3 regions of the Candidatus Pantoea soli genome follow, and region 2 is predicted to be linked to each of the others. Evidence: predicted binding sites of a transcription regulator. Region 2 holds the regulator's gene; each other region holds the start of a gene.
What was found. Region 2 encodes Fur, which represses iron uptake genes when iron is present. Its sites were predicted from a motif close to ATAATAATGAGAACNACTATCAA; they were not measured.
Positions count from the first base shown of each region.

Region 1: fhuA (ferrichrome porin FhuA) is a predicted target of Fur. The motif match lies at 1,985-2,007, and genes of this name have one in related genera.
Region 3: D8B20_RS02075 (isochorismate synthase) is a predicted target of Fur. The motif match lies at 2,846-2,868, and genes of this name have one in related genera.

Region 1 covers NZ_CP032702.1:785,011-790,376, reverse strand. Annotated here, with positions in the region: gene fhuA (ferrichrome porin FhuA) at 1-1,950, opposite strand, end outside; gene mrcB (bifunctional glycosyl transferase/transpeptidase) at 2,162-4,669, opposite strand; gene hrpB (ATP-dependent helicase HrpB) at 4,769-5,366, opposite strand, start outside.
Region 2 covers NZ_CP032702.1:1,126,848-1,132,213, forward strand. Annotated here, with positions in the region: gene glnS (glutamine--tRNA ligase) at 1-475, shown strand, start outside; gene D8B20_RS05205 (hypothetical protein) at 713-1,108, shown strand; gene fur (ferric iron uptake transcriptional regulator) at 1,168-1,617, opposite strand; gene fldA (flavodoxin FldA) at 1,970-2,500, opposite strand; gene ybfE (LexA regulated protein) at 2,638-2,913, opposite strand; gene ybfF (esterase) at 3,082-3,846, opposite strand; gene seqA (replication initiation negative regulator SeqA) at 4,093-4,632, shown strand; gene pgm (phosphoglucomutase (alpha-D-glucose-1,6-bisphosphate-dependent)) at 4,658-5,366, shown strand, end outside.
Region 3 covers NZ_CP032702.1:458,056-463,421, reverse strand. Annotated here, with positions in the region: gene fepD (Fe(3+)-siderophore ABC transporter permease) at 1-384, opposite strand, end outside; gene entS (enterobactin transporter EntS) at 528-1,763, shown strand; gene fepB (Fe2+-enterobactin ABC transporter substrate-binding protein) at 1,758-2,720, opposite strand; gene D8B20_RS02075 (isochorismate synthase) at 2,897-4,078, shown strand; gene D8B20_RS02070 ((2,3-dihydroxybenzoyl)adenylate synthase) at 4,089-5,366, shown strand, end outside.

The DNA of each region.
Region 1 (5,366 bases), 340 kb from region 2:
CCCGGCACCCACGGTGAAGCCCGACAGTGCAGTTTCGTGGAAGGTGTAATCGCCCCATAGCGAAGCCATATGCTTCGGCACCTGCACCGGCGTACGGCCTTTCAGCAAGGTGTCTTCGGTGTATTCCGCATCGGTATAAGAGTAAGCCGCCGTCAGGTTGATGTTGGCGTTAAGCGCCGCTTTGGCTTCCAGCTCGACGCCACGTGAGCGGATTTCACCGCTTTGCACGCTGGCAAATTGATGGCTTGCATCGGGATCGGCCGTCAGGTTCTTCGTTTTGGTCAGCTGATAGACCGCCGCCGTCATGACAATCGGACGATCTTTGGGAACGTATTTTACGCCCGCTTCATATTGTTTAGCGCGTGACGGATCAAACGCTTCGCCGCCCCATGTTGCGCCAGCATTAGGAATAAACGCTTCGCTATAGCTGAAATAAGGTGCAATGCCATTATCGAACACATAATTGACACCACCACGCCAGGTAAAGGCCTGATCGTTCTGGCGATCAACGCTCTGCGCTACCCGGTCGGTAACGGAATTCATCGCGTAGTCGTAGCGGCCACCGAGCGTCAGCACCCAGCGGTTCCACTCCATTTGATCCTGCGCGTACAGACCAGTCTGGCGTTGCTGATTCAAACGCTGATAAGGATCGTCATAAGGGGTGTAGCTGTCGTTGCCATATTGCGGATTGAATGGACTCAGGCCGGTGGCGGTGCCGAACTGACCATCAATATCGTTACGGGTGCGCTGAAAATCGACGCCCAGCAGTAACGTATGGGCTAAATCACCGGTTGCGAATTTAGCCTGCGCCTGCGTATCCACGGCAAACTGGTTGAGTTTTTCTTTTGAGAATGCGGCATTACGGGTAATCAGTTGATTCTCAGGGTTATAACCGAAGCCATAAATACTGCGATAATCAGTCTGCATTTCGGCATAGCGCAGATTCTGGCGCACCGTCCAGGTATCGTTAAAGCTGTGCTCAAAGTTGTAGCCAACCATTTTGGTGTTGCGCGAGATCTTATTACTGTCTTCGCCTTCATCAAAATGGGTGGGCAGCTTATAGCTGCTGCCGTCCGGCCGGGTGATGCCCACCACGGTGCCTTCACGCGGCAGCCAGCCGTAATAGCCGGTTTCCGGTTCGTTCTGGAAGTAAGTCAGCAGGTCAAAGCGGGTATTGGCATCGGGACGCCAGCTGAACGAGGGCGCAAGGGTATAGCGCTTCTCTTTGTTCATCTCCTGTTGCGCATCGGCGCTGCGCGCCAGGCCGGTCAGGCGATAGCTGTAAACGCCGTCGTCATCCAGCGCGCCGCCAAAATCAAAACCGGTGGCGAACAGGTTGTCACTGCCCATCCGGAACTGCACTTCACGCAGCGTCTCCTGCGTCGGGCGCTTGCTTACCAGCGCAACCACGCCGCCCGGGTTGCTCTTGCCATAAAGCACGGAGACCGGGCCGCGCAGCAATTCCGCGCGTTCGAGGAAGTAAGGGTCGATGGCAAACTCTGAGTAGTTATCGCCCTGCAGTTTCAGGCCATCAAGGTACTGATTGGTATTGGTTTCGCTGAAGCCGCGAATCGAGAGCGCATCAATTACATCGGAACTGCCGCGGTTGCCGGTCAGCACGCCCGGCGTGTAGTTAAACGCGCCTTTGACGCTGGTGACAGCGTGCATGGCCATCTCTTCCTGCGTCACGACCGAAACCGACTGCGGCGTCTTTTCAATCGGCGTATCGGTTTTGCTGCCGGTGGCGCTGCGTTTGGCGGCAATGGTGGGCGCCGGTCCCCACGCACTCTCCTGCGCCACGCTGTTGCCACCGTCAGCCGTGACAACAACCGTCTCTTCTGCCAGCGCCTGTGCGCTTAGCGTACCCAGTGTTGAAGCAATCAATAGCGCAAGCGGATGCCGCGAACGGGCCGCGCGCCGGAAACAGAAAAACGTATTTCGCGCATTCATAGTCGTATCTCTTTTAGCAGAATAATGCAGGCGAATGAAAACGAGAATGATTATTAGACGCACGGATTTTAGGCGAAACCCGGCCGGATCCGCAAGATGAAATGGCCGCCCGCGCCGCGCTGCGCCGCCTGTTTCACCGGGTTTTGATCGAGGTTAAGAAATCGCGGACACAAAAAAAGGGCGCCGGAGCGCCCTGTGGTTTGTTCAGCGACTATTTGCTGCCAAACATATCTTTGATCCAGCCTGCCACGCCGTCGGCATCTTTTTGCTCACCCTGCGCGGGCTGCTGCTGCTGCTGCTGTTGCTGCTGCTGAATCTGCTGCTGTTGCTGCTGACACAGCGCAGCGGGATCCAGCGACCACACCGGCAGCGAGCGCCAGGTGCTGCTGCCGGTTCCGCAGACAAAGTTACCGGCAGAATCAATATTCATCTGCGTAATATCTTCCGGCGGCGTCAGCACCAGCGGCATCGGTGCCTGGTTATCCAGATAACGGCGGTAGATCTGCATCGCACCGCTGGCACCGTACAGCTTCGAGCTCTGGTTGTTGTCGCGGCCCACCCAGGTGATCGCCACTTCTTTACCGTCAATACCGGCAAACCAGCTGTCGATCAGGTCATTGGTGGTACCGGTCTTACCGGCCAGATGTGCCTTCGGATAGCGCGCGCCCAGCGCACGCGCCGTACCGTGATCAGCAACCTGCTGCATCGTGTACAGCGTCAGATAGGCAGCCTGCGCCGGTTCCACGCGCTGTGCCTGCGGGAAGCTCTGATACAGCACCGTGCCATCTTCGGCAATCACCGAACGCACGGCCGAGAGCGCCGCGCGGTTACCGCCGCTGGCGATCGACTGGAACGCCTGCGCCACTTCTACCGGCGTCAGGTTGAGCGCCCCCAGCAGCATCGCGGGCACCGGATGCAGCTGCTCTTTCGGCACGCCCAGTTTGGTCCAGGTGTCGACCACCGCGTCCAGCCCCAGCGTCATGCCCAGATTCACCGTTGGCACGTTCATGGAGTTGGTCAGCGCATCCACCAGCATCACTTTCCCGCTGAAGCGACGGTCATCGTTCATGGGTTTCCAGATCGTGCCGTTTGGCTGTTTCAGGGCGATCGGTTCATCGGCGATCCAGCTGTTCAGCCGGTAGCTGTTGGGCTGGCTGAGCGCGGTCAGATAGGTCGCCGGTTTCGCCAGCGAGCCAATGGAACGACGCGCCTGCAGCGCACGGTTATAGCCGGCAAACTGTGGATCCGCACCGCCCACCATCGCACGCACTTCGCCGCTGAAGCGGTCTACCACCACCATGGCGGTTTCCAGATCTTTCAGACCGCGCTGTTTTTTCAGCGTCGGAATGCCATCTTCCACCGCTTTTTCAGCCGCATCCTGGGAGATCGGGTCCAGGGTGGTAAAGATCTTCACGCCCGACAGATCTTTGACTTTATCGCCCAGCTTCGCCTGCAGTTCATTGCGTACCATCTGCATAAAGGCTGGCTGTGGCGTAATGACCCCGCCTTTCGGCTGCACGCCCAGCGGACGCGCCGACAGCATGTCGTACAGCTCCTGATCGATCACCTTCTGCTGCTGCAGCAGGCGCAGCACCAGATTACGGCGTTCCAGCGCCAGTTTCGGGTTGCGCCACGGGTTGTACAGCGACGCACCTTTCACCATGCCCACCAGCATCGCCTGCTGATCAAGGCTGAGCTCATCCACCGGACGGCCAAAGTAGTAAAGGCTGGCCAGCGGAAAACCGCGGATCTGATCGTTGCCCGCCTGACCGAGATAAACCTCGTTCAGATACAGCTCCAGGATGCGATCTTTGCTGTAGCGCGCATCCATGATCACCGCCATATAAGCTTCACGCGCTTTACGCCACAGTGAACGCTCATTGGTCAGGAACAGGTTTTTCACCAGCTGCTGGGTCAGCGTACTGCCGCCCTGCACCGCTTTACCGGCGGTCAGGTTGGCGAGAAACGCACGCCCAATGGAGTACGGGCTGATGCCGTCATGCTCATAAAAGTGGCGATCTTCAGTGGCAATCAGCGTATCAACCAGCAGGTCCGGGAAGCCGGCGCGCGGCACGAACAGGCGCTGCTCGCCATTCGGCGACTGCAGCATGGTAATCAGACGCGGATCGAGGCGGAAGAAGCCAAAATCACGCCCGGTATCCAGGTTCTTAATGCCGGTCAGTTCATCATTGCTGAAGGTCAGGCGCGCATTGATCTGGCCCTCTTTACTGTCCGGGAAGTCAAACGGACGGCGCAGCAGATCGATGGTGTTGCCCTTCACGCTGAACTCGCCCGGACGGGTAATGCGCGACACTTCGCGATACTGCGTGCCTTCCAGCAGCGCAATCATCTCTTTTTTGTCGTAGGCCATGCCGGGTTCAAGGCTGACCATGCGGCCATAGACAGCAGCAGGCAGTTGCCACACTTTGCCATCAATACGGCTGCGGATTTCCGAATCCAGCCAGATGCCCCAGGCGATCATCACCACCACAAACACCAGGAAGAGTTTAATCAACCAGCCTAACCAGCGGCGCTTGCCACGCGGCGGACGTTTTCCTTTACCTTTAGGTGGCACTGGCGCACTCTCCTCATACTCTTCATCAAAATCGTCCTGATCGATATCATCAGGCTCCCTGCGGCGACCCCGGCGCGCACTGCTGCGCGACGGCTTTGGCGCTTTCCCTTTACGCCCGATAGGTTCGCGATCGTTCCCAGACATGCTTTCTTTTCTCCAGGCATAGCTACGGCTGCGGCCGTTACTCTAACGGCTTTCTCGTGCCGCGCATGGCAGAACCCTCTGAATTCGGTCCGGCGCGCGTCACGATGAATACTTTTTGGTGCGTCTTGTCGGCGGTGTGCTGGCCGGATCGTCCGGCCAGAGATGTTTCGGATAGCGCCCTTTCATCTCTTTCTGCACGTCTGGCCAGGCACCGCGCCAGAACGCCGCCAGATCGCGCGTGATTTGCAACGGGCGCTGCGCCGGCGAGAGCAGCTCCAGCACCAGTGGAACGCGTCCGTCGGCGACGGCCGGATTCTGCGCTTCACCAAACATCTCCTGAATGCGCACCGCCAGCACCGGCGGCTTCTCCGCATCATAGCGAATCGGCAGGCGGCTTCCGGTCGGCACAGTGTAATGAGTTGGCAACGCAGTATCCAGCCGCTGACGTTGCGACCATGTCAGCAAATGTAATAATGCGCTGACAAGGTTGATGCCGTGCAATCCTTTCAGATCGCGCACGTGCGTCATCGCCGGCAACAGCCACTGTTCAAGCGTCTCCAGCAGCGACTCATCGTCCAGCGCGGGCCAGTCTTCTTCCGGCAGCCACTGCGCCGCGCAGTGCACGCGCAGACGCAACTGCGTCGCCTCCGGCGTCCAGCCTAGTACCGATAACCCCTTTGTGCGAATCCAGCGCAGC
Region 2 (5,366 bases):
TAACAAGCAGTACAAACGCCTGGTGCTGGGCAAAGAAGTGCGCCTGCGCAACGCGTATGTCATTCGCGCTGAACGCATTGCAAAAGATGAAGCGGGTAACATCACCTGCATCTATGCCACCTGCGATGTGGAGACCCTGAGCAAAGATCCGGCTGATGGCCGTAAAGTGAAAGGCGTGATCCACTGGGTGTCCGCCATTCATGCGCTGCCGGCAGAGTTCCGTCTTTACGATCGGCTGTTCAGCGTCCCGAATCCGGGGGCGGCAGAGGACTTCCTCACCACCATTAACCCGAATTCGCTGGAGATCAAACAGGGCTTTGTGGAACCCGGCCTGCGTGAAGCCGCGGCGACCGCGCCGTACCAGTTTGAACGTGAAGGCTACTTCTGTGCCGACAGCGTCTATTCGCAGCCTTCTGCGCTGGTATTTAACCGTACCGTGGGTTTACGTGACACCTGGGCAAAAACTGGCGAGTAAGCGGCCGGTTGCGTCACACGATATGATCATGTCAGGGCGAGCAATCGCCCTTTTTTATTATCCCGGATTCTCCTGGGCCAATGCTTTATGCTGTACAACCCCAAATTGCCCCGCCAGCCCGGTGTTACGACTTTTCTGACTTTAATAATTTTAAACCATTTACCCGTGTGAAAAGTTTTTTTTCAGGTAGGCTATGCGCTCTCGGACGACGCTCTGCGGGTAATTACAGGAAAAAAAATGACAAGTCTCGCTCAGGAAGCCAAACACAGCGTGGTGGTTTTACATCAGCTTATCGAACGTATTTTTAATCAGGCGCAAGGCAGTGATGACAGCATGGAACTGCTGCTGTCGCATTTTCATCCTGAATTCAAAATGGTCACGCCGCAGGGTAAACAACTCGATCTGAATGATACCGAAGTGCTGTTCCGTCAACTGCACGGTCAGCGCGAAGGGATGCGCATCGCCACCAGCGAGCACGCGATCATCTCCGAACAGCGCGAAGAGGTGACCATTCAGTATCGTGAACTGCAGATGATGAATGGCAATAATCAGAGCCGCATCTCGCTGGCCGTGCTGGATTGCAGCACGGCAATTCCCCGCTGGCGCTATCTGCAGGAAACGCTGATCGCCTGATCACAGCCATAAAAAAACCGGTGAAAGCACCGGTTTTTTTATACTGCATAGCACATTTCTTATTTGTCGTGGAGCGTGTCGTCTTCGCGGCAGTCTCCCAGCGCACAGTGACCATAAAGGTACAGGCTGTGGTTGCTGAGCTTAATCCCGTGGCGGGTAGCGATCTCACGCTGACGCGTTTCGATGGATTCATCGCTGAACTCGATCACTTTGCCGCAGTCCAGGCAGATCAGGTGATCGTGGTGGTGCTGCTGAGTCAGTTCAAAAACGGATTTACCGCCTTCGAAGTTGTGACGGGTCACGATACCCGCGTCGTCAAACTGGTTGAGTACGCGATAAACCGTCGCCAGACCAATCTCTTCGCCCATGTCGATCAGGCGCTTGTACAAATCTTCCGCACTGACATGATGGGACTCTGGTCCAGGTCCCTGAAGCACTTCCAGAATCTTCAGTCTGGGCAGCGTGACTTTCAGGCCAGCCTTCTTCAATGCGGAGTTGTTGTCAGTCATGCGGATAGTGTCCTGTTACTTTGCTGGTTACTTACGGCGCAAAGGCCTTGAATGTGTGATCAGCGCATTCTCATTTGCGTCTCATTATAGGACTCAGGCAGTGAAATGAAAACTGACCGAAGCAGGCAATCCCTCAGGGTTTCAGGTGAGGGTATCACTGACGTCAGTGGGATCGTGACGATCGGCGTTTCATTTCACTCAGCCTCAATCAGATGACAGAGGAATAAGCGGATGACCGTTGCGGGTATTCTACAGAATTGCGGGTAAAAGTTAAAAAACCGTAGCTATTATTTTTATAGGAAATTCCATTGTCCCAATGTGAGCCAGCGCCCACATCGGGAGGCAGGGATCATCAGGCTTCAATGATCTCTTTCAGCTGCAGCTCGTCGAAAATCTGCTTCACCCATTTATCGACGCGCGCGTTGGTCAGCTCAGGCTGACGATCTTCGTCGATCGCCAGACCCAGGAAGTGGTTATCATCGGCCAGGCCTTTGGAAGCCTCAAAATGATAGCCTTCAGTCGGCCAGTGCCCCACAATCACCGCACCGTTCGGCTCGATGATGTCACGGATGGTGCCCATCGCGTCACAGAAATATTCGGCGTAGTCTTCCTGATCGCCACAGCCAAACAGCGCCACCAGCTTACCGTTGAAATCGATCTCTTCCAGCGTCGGGAAGAAATCATCCCAGTCGCACTGCGCTTCGCCGTAATACCAGGTTGGAATACCCAGCAGCAGAATATCGAATGCCTCGAGATCTTCTTTGGTGCTCTTGGCAATGTCATGCACTTCGGCGACATCTTTACCCAGTTGTTTCTGGATCATTTTTGCAATGTTTTCAGTGTTGCCGGTATCGCTGCCGAAGAAAATGCCTACGATTGCCATGGGTTAAGTAACCTCTTAAATCCTGATTGTGAAAGTAAGTCAGTAAACTGCACAGTTATGCGAATGATAGCAGACCGGTGAAAAGCGCGGAACGTATAAAGCGCTGGCGGTGTGTTCCTGCGTGCGGTCTGCGCGCGTCACGACAGTTTGAGCTGGGCCAGCAGCATTTGTTCAATCAATTCGCTGCGGCTGATGTTCTGCTGTTCCGCCAGACTGTTGAGCGCGTCCACCGCTTCGCCGGACATTTTCAGCTCGACGCGACGAAGCCCGCGCACTTTATCGCGTTTCAGCTGGTTGCGCTTATTGATGCGCAGCTGTTCGTCACGTGACAGCGGACTGGTTTTCGGGCGACCAGGACGCCGCTCGTCGGCGAAGAGATCGAGCGTGGTACGGTCTGTCTGTTCTTTTGCCATGATTTGTGAAACTGCGTGGGCGCGAACGGCGCAAAGGCGCTGCGCGATTAATTCATTATTGGCCTGACCGCGGCGAAAAAAGCAGCCGCGGCAAAATTTTAGCGCGACATCATACTCCAGCGCCCCGCGTGACGCCAACCCTAAACCGCCTGCGACAAGCTTTTGCTTTTACAGGTTAAAAAAACGCCGCACGGCGCGTAATACCGCATCCGGTTTTTCTGCGTGCACCCAGTGTCCGGCACCGCTGATCACATGCGCGTGCGCCTGCGGAAACTGATGCAGCAGCGCATCGCGATACTGGTTATCCAGATAGGGTGAGTCGCCGCCGCGAATGAACAGCGCCGGATGCGGTGCGGGCGGCACCGCCTCCCAGCCGGAGATACGGCTATAGTTATCCCACAGCACCGGCACGTTAAAGCGCCATTCGCCTTCAGCAAACGACTTCAGGATAAACTGAATGACGCCTTCTTCCGTCACGTATTGCCGCATGACTTCAGCTGCCTCACTGCGACGGGTCAAGCCCGCCGCGCTGACGGCGCGGATACCGGCGAAAATTTCATCGTGGCGCCGGGTCTGATAATCCACCGGAGCAATGTCAATCATGACCAGCTTGCCAAGGCGATCCGGCGCAATCGCGCTCAGCGCCATGGCTATTTTGCCGCCCATGGAGTGACCGACGACGTCGGCACGGGCGATGTCGTGCGCATCCAGCGTATCCAGCATGTCCTGAGCCATTGCCGGATAATCCATTACCGTGCTCCGGGCCGATAAGCCATGATTGCGCACGTCAACCTGCAACGTCGGCCGTGCGTCTCGTACGCCGCGCGCCAGCGCGCCAAGGTTATCCAGGCTGCCGAACAGGCCGTGAATAAACAGAATCGGGGTGGCATCAGGAGCAGATTGTTCAGTTTGCAGACGGGCATTCAAAATCATGGCTAAAGTTCTTACGTTTGAGACCTGGGCTTAGGTTATCATGGATTCACCTGTCCCGGTGCAGTGCGTCCGGCATTAGGGCATATTCCGACTTTTGCCCGGAAACGATGCCAGCGCTATCGGCTGCCGCGGATTTAACTTTATAATCCTTATGTTAGAGCCAGCTCACATTTTGCCCGGCTTGAGGTTGCTTAAGCCACAGCAGATAAGCGGGTTCTGCCATTTGCCAGAATTGTACGGAAAAAGATGAAAACGATTGAAGTTGACGAAGAGCTCTACCGTTATATTGCCAGCCATACGCAGCATATTGGTGAAAGCGCCTCAGACATTCTGCGCCGCATGCTCAAATTCAGCGCGGGCCAGAATCCTCCTGCAGCGTCAGCTGCCAGCGCACCGGTCACGCAGGTGCAGCCTGTGCGCAGCGAAGCGCGTCCGCAGGACCGCGTCCGTGCCGTGCGTGAACTGCTGCTTTCCGATGAATATGCGGAACAGAAGAAAGCGGTAAATCGCTTCATGCTGGTGTTGTCAACACTCTATCGTCTTGATCCCGAAGCATTTGCCGAAGCCACTGCTTCACTGCAGGGGCGTACCCGCGTCTATTTCGCGGGTGATGAGCACACGCTGCTGCAAAATGGCACCCATACTAAGCCGAAGCACGTGCCCGGCACACCGTACTGGGTGATCACGAACACCAATACCGGCCGTAAATGCAGCATGGTGGAGCACATCATGTTAGCCATGCAGTTCCCGCAGGAACTGGCAGAGAAAGTTTGCGGTACCATTTAAACTGAAGCGTCAGGGAGAAGCGCCAATGGCCAATCACACCCGTGCCGGGCAGCCTGCCCAGCAGAGCGATTTGATTAACGTTGCACAATTAACTTCGCAGTATTACGTTCTGAAGCCGGATGCGGCGAACCCGGACCATGCGGTGAAATTTGGCACCTCTGGCCACCGCGGCAGCGCGGGTCGTCACAGCTTCAATGAAGTGCACATCCTGGCGATTGCGCAGGCGATTGCTGAAGAGCGCAAAAAGAACGGCATCACCGGTCCCTGCTACGTGGGTAAAGACACCCACGCGCTGTCTGAACCGGCCATTCTGTCGGTGCTGGAAGTGCTGGCGGCCAACGGCGTAGACGTGATTGTTCAGCAGGATAATGGCTATACGCCAACGCCTGCGATCTCTAACGCCATTCTGGAACACAACAAGCGCGGCGGGGCGCAGGCAGACGGCATCGTCATTACGCCGTCGCACAACCCGCCGGAAGATGGCGGGATCAAATATAACCCGCCAAACGGTGGCCCGGCCGATACCAACGTGACCAAAGTGGTCGAAGACCGTGCTAATCAGCTGATCAAAGGTGAGCTGAAAGACGTGAAGCGTCTGTCGCTGGATCAGGCGTGGAAGAGCGGTCACATCACGGAGCAGGATCTGATTCAGCCCTATGTGGAAGGGCTGGCACAGGTCATCGACTTCCCGGCCATTCAGAAAGCCGGTCTGAAAATCGGTGTGGATCCGCTTG
Region 3 (5,366 bases), 670 kb from region 2:
CAACAGCGAAGCCAGCAGCGCGCCACAAAACGCCAGCCCCAGCCATGCCAGCGGCGTATCAGCGCCATACAGCGCAATGCCAAGCACAATGGCGAAACCGGCACCGGCATTGACGCCAAGCAGGCCAGGATCGGCCAGCGGGTTACGTGTCAGGCTCTGCATCAGCGCGCCGGCCAGCCCCAGCGCCACACCGGCCAGCAAGCCGGCCAGGGTGCGCGGCAGGCGCGCATCGTGCACGATAATGCAGGTGCTGCGGGCGCAGCCGCTGGTCAGCGCCTGGTACACCTCGGCGGGCGGTATCGGTTTCGCCCCCAGCATCAGGCTGAGTAAGGTGAGAAGCATAAGCAGTATGGCTGAGCCGGCTAAGGCAAATATCGGGCGCATCGCGTTTGAACCTGCACTGCACAGCCGGGTGCCGCACAGCTAAATTGATAATGATATTGGTTATCGTTATTACTCGCGTTTGGTTATGTTACCATGACTCGCGCCGCGGACAAGGCGGAAAATTGGTGCAGACAGGTAACCCCATGACGCTCTCCTCGCATTTTATTGATCTTTCCCTGCTCAGAACGCATCCGGCGTTTCGGGCAGTCTTCGTGGCGCGATTTATTTCGATTGTGGCGCTGGGCATGCTGACTGTTGCGGTGCCGGTGCAGATTCAGCAGCTGACACACTCGCCGCTGCGGGTGGGGCTGGCGGTCACCGGCGCGGCCGTGGCGATGTTCATCGGGCTGCTGCTGGGCGGCGTGCTGGCCGATCGCTATGAGCGGAAGAGGCTGATTTTGTGTGCCCGCAGCACCTGTGGTCTCGGTTTTCTCGCGCTGGCTGTCAATGCTGCCCTGCCTGCGCCTTCACTGCCCGCCATCTATCTGCTGGGGATGTGGGATGGCTTTTTTGGCGCGCTGGGCGTCACCGCGCTGCTGGCCGCAACCCCGGCGCTGGTCGGGCGTGAAAATCTGCTGCAGGCCGGTGCCATTTCCCTGCTCGCCGTGCGCTTCGGCTCGATTCTTTCGCCCGCGCTGGCGGGCGTCGCCATCGCCCACGGCGGCGTCATGTGGAATTACGGGCTGGCAGCGCTGGGTACGCTGCTGACGGTGCTTACCCTGCTGCGGTTGCCGGTGCTGCCGCCACCGGCGCAGACGCGCGAGCCTCCGCTGATGGCGCTGGCGGCTGGCGTGCGGTTTCTGTTCGCCTGTCCGCTGGTGGGGATGGTCGCGCTGACGGGCGCGCTGGTGACGCTGATCAGCGCGGTGCGCGTGCTGTTTCCGGCGCTGGCGCCGCGCTGGTCAGTCAGTGCGGAACAACTCGGCCTGCTGTATGCCGCTGTGCCGCTGGGTGCGGCAGTCGGTGCGCTGACCAGCGGTAAACTGAAACAGGTTGCGCGTCCCGGTCAGCTGCTGCTGGGCAGCGCTATCGCCGCCTTTCTTGCCATGGGCCTGTTCAGCCTGATGCCCGATTTGCGTCTGGCGCTGGCCTGCCTGGTCGCGTTTGGCTACTGCAGCGCCATCAACAGCCTGGTGCAATACGCGATGATTCAGCAGCTGACGCCCGATCACCTGCTGGGCAGGATCAACGGCCTGTGGACGGCACAAAATGTCACCGGTGACGCCATCGGTGCAGCGCTGCTGGGCGCGCTGGGCAGCTGGCTGGCGCCGCCACAGGCGGCCGCCATCGCGGGCTTTACCGCCGCGCTGACAGGCGGCCTGCTGTGGCTGACGATGCGGCAGCTGCGTCGTTATCGGACAGCCCTGCCGTCCTCATAACGGTTTAACGAACAGTTTTTCCAGCCGCGTCAGGAGATTGCTGGCGCTGTAGTAATCCAGGCGGAAAGTATCGGTGCCCAGCGCCCACACCTGCCTGCCGGTAACCGCTGCATGCTGCGCAAAAAACGGGTTGTTCAGCACCGAACGGGCGGTGTTGTCATCGCCTGCGAACAGCAGGAAAGTGTGGCCGGTCAGATCGCTGGCGAGGTTTTCGCCTGACAGCTGAATAATGTCTTTGCGCTGGCCCATGCTGTGTCCCTGCTGCGCATCAGCGGGCGGCAGCGCGAGGGTAAATCCCAGCTGTTCCAGCAGCCGGCCCTGCGCGGATTCACCGGTCCAGACATTAACCGCGCGGCCCTCGCCATTCCAGACCAGCGCCGAGACCGGCTGCGGCGGCAGCGTTATCGCCTGCTTCAGTGCCGCTTCACGCGCGTTAAACTCACTGATGCGCCGGGCAGCCTGCGCTTCGTGACCGGTGACGCGTCCCAGCAGCGTCACCACCTCCTGCCAGCTTTTATCGTCGTAGTTCACCACCAGCGTCGGTGCAATCGCCGACAGCTGGCTGGCCAGCTTCAGCGCCGAATCGTTGCCGGTGGCGCTGACCAGAATCAGGTCCGGCGCCTCTGCCGCGATCGCTTCCGCACCTGGCTCGCCAATGTACAGACGCTTCACGTGACGCTGCCGGGCAATATCGCCCCACTGGCGAAAGAATCCCTGCGCATCAGCCAGCCGGCTGTTCGGTGCGGTGGCACCAGAGGCAATAACCGGTGCGTCAATCGCCAGCAGAGAGCCGGTCAGCGTGACGCTGGTAGAGACGATCCGCTGCGGCGGCTGGCTGAGCGTCACGTCACCGCCCGCCCCGGCAACCGTGCGCGGCCACGCGCTGCTGGCCTGCGCCGTGCCGCTGATCAGCAGGCATAACAGCAGCACCCTGCCCCACAATCCGCCTTTTTTCATCGTCTTCTCTCCTCTGCTCACGGTTAACCGGTCAGATCCTGGCGTCCGGCAGACGCCGTTACGCAACCAAAATCCCGCGAATGAATTGACTCTTTCCGCTAATCGACGTAGGTTACAGGACAATAATAAAAATGATAATCATTCTTACTATACTTATCATTTGTAGAGAGAGGATTATGGTGGAAACCCCGACCTTTGAAAATGCCTGCTTGCAGGATTTTTCTGCGCTATGCCGCGGCTTTTTGTTTACCTCGCCGTGGCGCAGCCTGGCCACGCAGGGATGCTATACCACCATCGATACGCCGGTGCAGGATGCCGCGCAGCCGCAGGGCGCGTTTCAGCAACAGCTGCGCCGCCACTTTGCTGATGCCAGCAAACAGGGTATCGCCCACCCGATTGTGGCCGGTGCAATTCCGTTTGACGTCAGCCAGCCGGCAGCGCTGTTTATCCCGGAATCCCATCACCTCTTCCATCGCACCGATTTGCAACGCACGCTGGCCTCACCTGCTGAGCCGCTGCCGCAGGTGCGCCGCCGGGCAGCCGTGCCGGATCACGCCGGCTTTACGCGCATGGTCGCCGATGCCGTCAGCGCTATCCGGCAGGGCGATCCGCAAAAAGTGGTGCTGTCGCGCCTGCTGGATATCGTGACTGAACAGCCGGTGGATAGCGCAGCGCTGATGCAGCGCGTGATCGCACAAAATCCGGACAGCTACCATTTCCACCTGCCGCTGCCGGAAGGCGGCGCGCTGGTGGGTGCCAGCCCGGAGTTGCTGGTGCGTAAGCAGGGACGTGATTTCCATACCTGCCCGCTGGCCGGATCGGCGCGTCGTCATCCACAGGATGTGCAGCAGGATCGGGCCGCGGGTGAAGCGCTGATGCAGTCCGCCAAAGACCGGCATGAACATCAGCTGGTCACCGATGCGATGCGCGCTACGCTGCAGCCCCGCAGCCGTCTGCTGTCGGTGCCCGCCGTGCCGTCGCTGCTCACCACCGCCACGCTGTGGCATCTGGCAACGCAGATTCAGGGAGACGTGCTGGATGCGCGGGAAAATGCCCTGTCGCTGGCCTGCCTGCTGCATCCGACCCCGGCGCTGAGCGGCTTCCCGCACGCCCGCGCCTGCCAGCTGATTCAGCAGCTGGAACCTTTCGATCGCCGGCTGTTTGGCGGCATCGTCGGCTGGTGCGACAGCGAAGGCAATGGTGAATGGGTCGTGACGATCCGCTGCGGCACCGTACAGGGCAACCGGGTACGGCTGTTTGCCGGCGCGGGTATCGTTGCCGATTCCCACCCCGAATCAGAATGGCGCGAAACCGGCGTAAAGCTGGACACCATGTTGCGCGCTTTTGGACTGCAATAAAGGAACAGGCATGAGCATTCCCTATACCCGCTGGCCGGACGCGCTGGCCACACGCTACCGGGCAAAAGGCTACTGGACTGATGTCCCGATGACCGTGATTATTGACCGGCAGCGTAATAATGACGCTATTGCCGTCATTGAAGGCGATCTGCAGCTAAGCTACCGCCAGCTGGCGCAGCGCAGCGACAACCTGGCTGCGGCCCTGCAACGCCGCGGCCTGCGCAACGGCGATACCGCGCTGGTGCAGCTGGGCAACGTGGCCGATTTTTATATCACGCTGTTTGCGCTGTTTAAGCTGGGCGTGGTGCCGGTCAACGCCCTTTTCAGCCATCAGCGCAGCGAATTACAGGCGTATGCGCAGCAGATTGCACCGGCGCTGCTGATTGCCGATCGCCGCCATGGGCTGTTTGCCAGCGATACGTTTATCGATGAACTGCGCACCGCGCAGCCCGCGCTGCGACAGGTTGTGTTGCGCCATGGCAAGGCACCGGACACGACGCTGGAGGCGCTGCAGGCGGAAGACGCCGGCGCGTTTCAGGCGACGCCCACGGCGGCCGATGAAGTGGCTTTTTTCCAGCTCTCCGGCGGCAGTACCGGCACGCCAAAACTGATCCCCCGCACGCACAATGATTACTACTACAGCGTGCGCGCCAGTGACGACATCTGCCACATCAGCGCCGCGACACGTTATCTGATCGCCCTGCCCGCACCGCACAACTTCGCCATGAGCTCACCCGGTGCGCTTGGCGTGTTTCATGCCGGCGGTCAGGTGATTCTGGCAGATGACCCCAGCGCCACGCGGTGTTTTCCGCTCATTGAAAAGCACCAGGTAACGGATACCGGCCTGGTGCCGCCGGCGGTCAGTCTCTGGCTGCAGGCGCTTGACGCAGAAGGCAATCATCAGCAACTGGCCTCGCTGCAGCGTATGCAGGTTGGTGGTGCAAAGCTGGGCGAAACCCTTGCCGCACGCCTTCAGCAGACCCTCGGCTGCCGCTTGCAGCAGGTCTTCGGCATGGCAGAAGGCCTGGTGAACTACACCCGTTTTGATGATGACGCGCGCACCATTCTTACCACACAGGGTCGGCCAATCTCTGACGATGATGAGGTGTGGGTCGCTGACGCCCAGGGTAATCCGCTGCCCGCCGGCGCGGTCGGCCGTCTGATGACGCGCGGCCCTTATACCTTTCGCGGTTACTACAACAGCCCGGCGCATAACGCCGCCAGTTTTGATGCTGCCGGCTTTTACTGCTCCGGCGATCTGGTGTCGATTGACGCGCGTGGCTATATC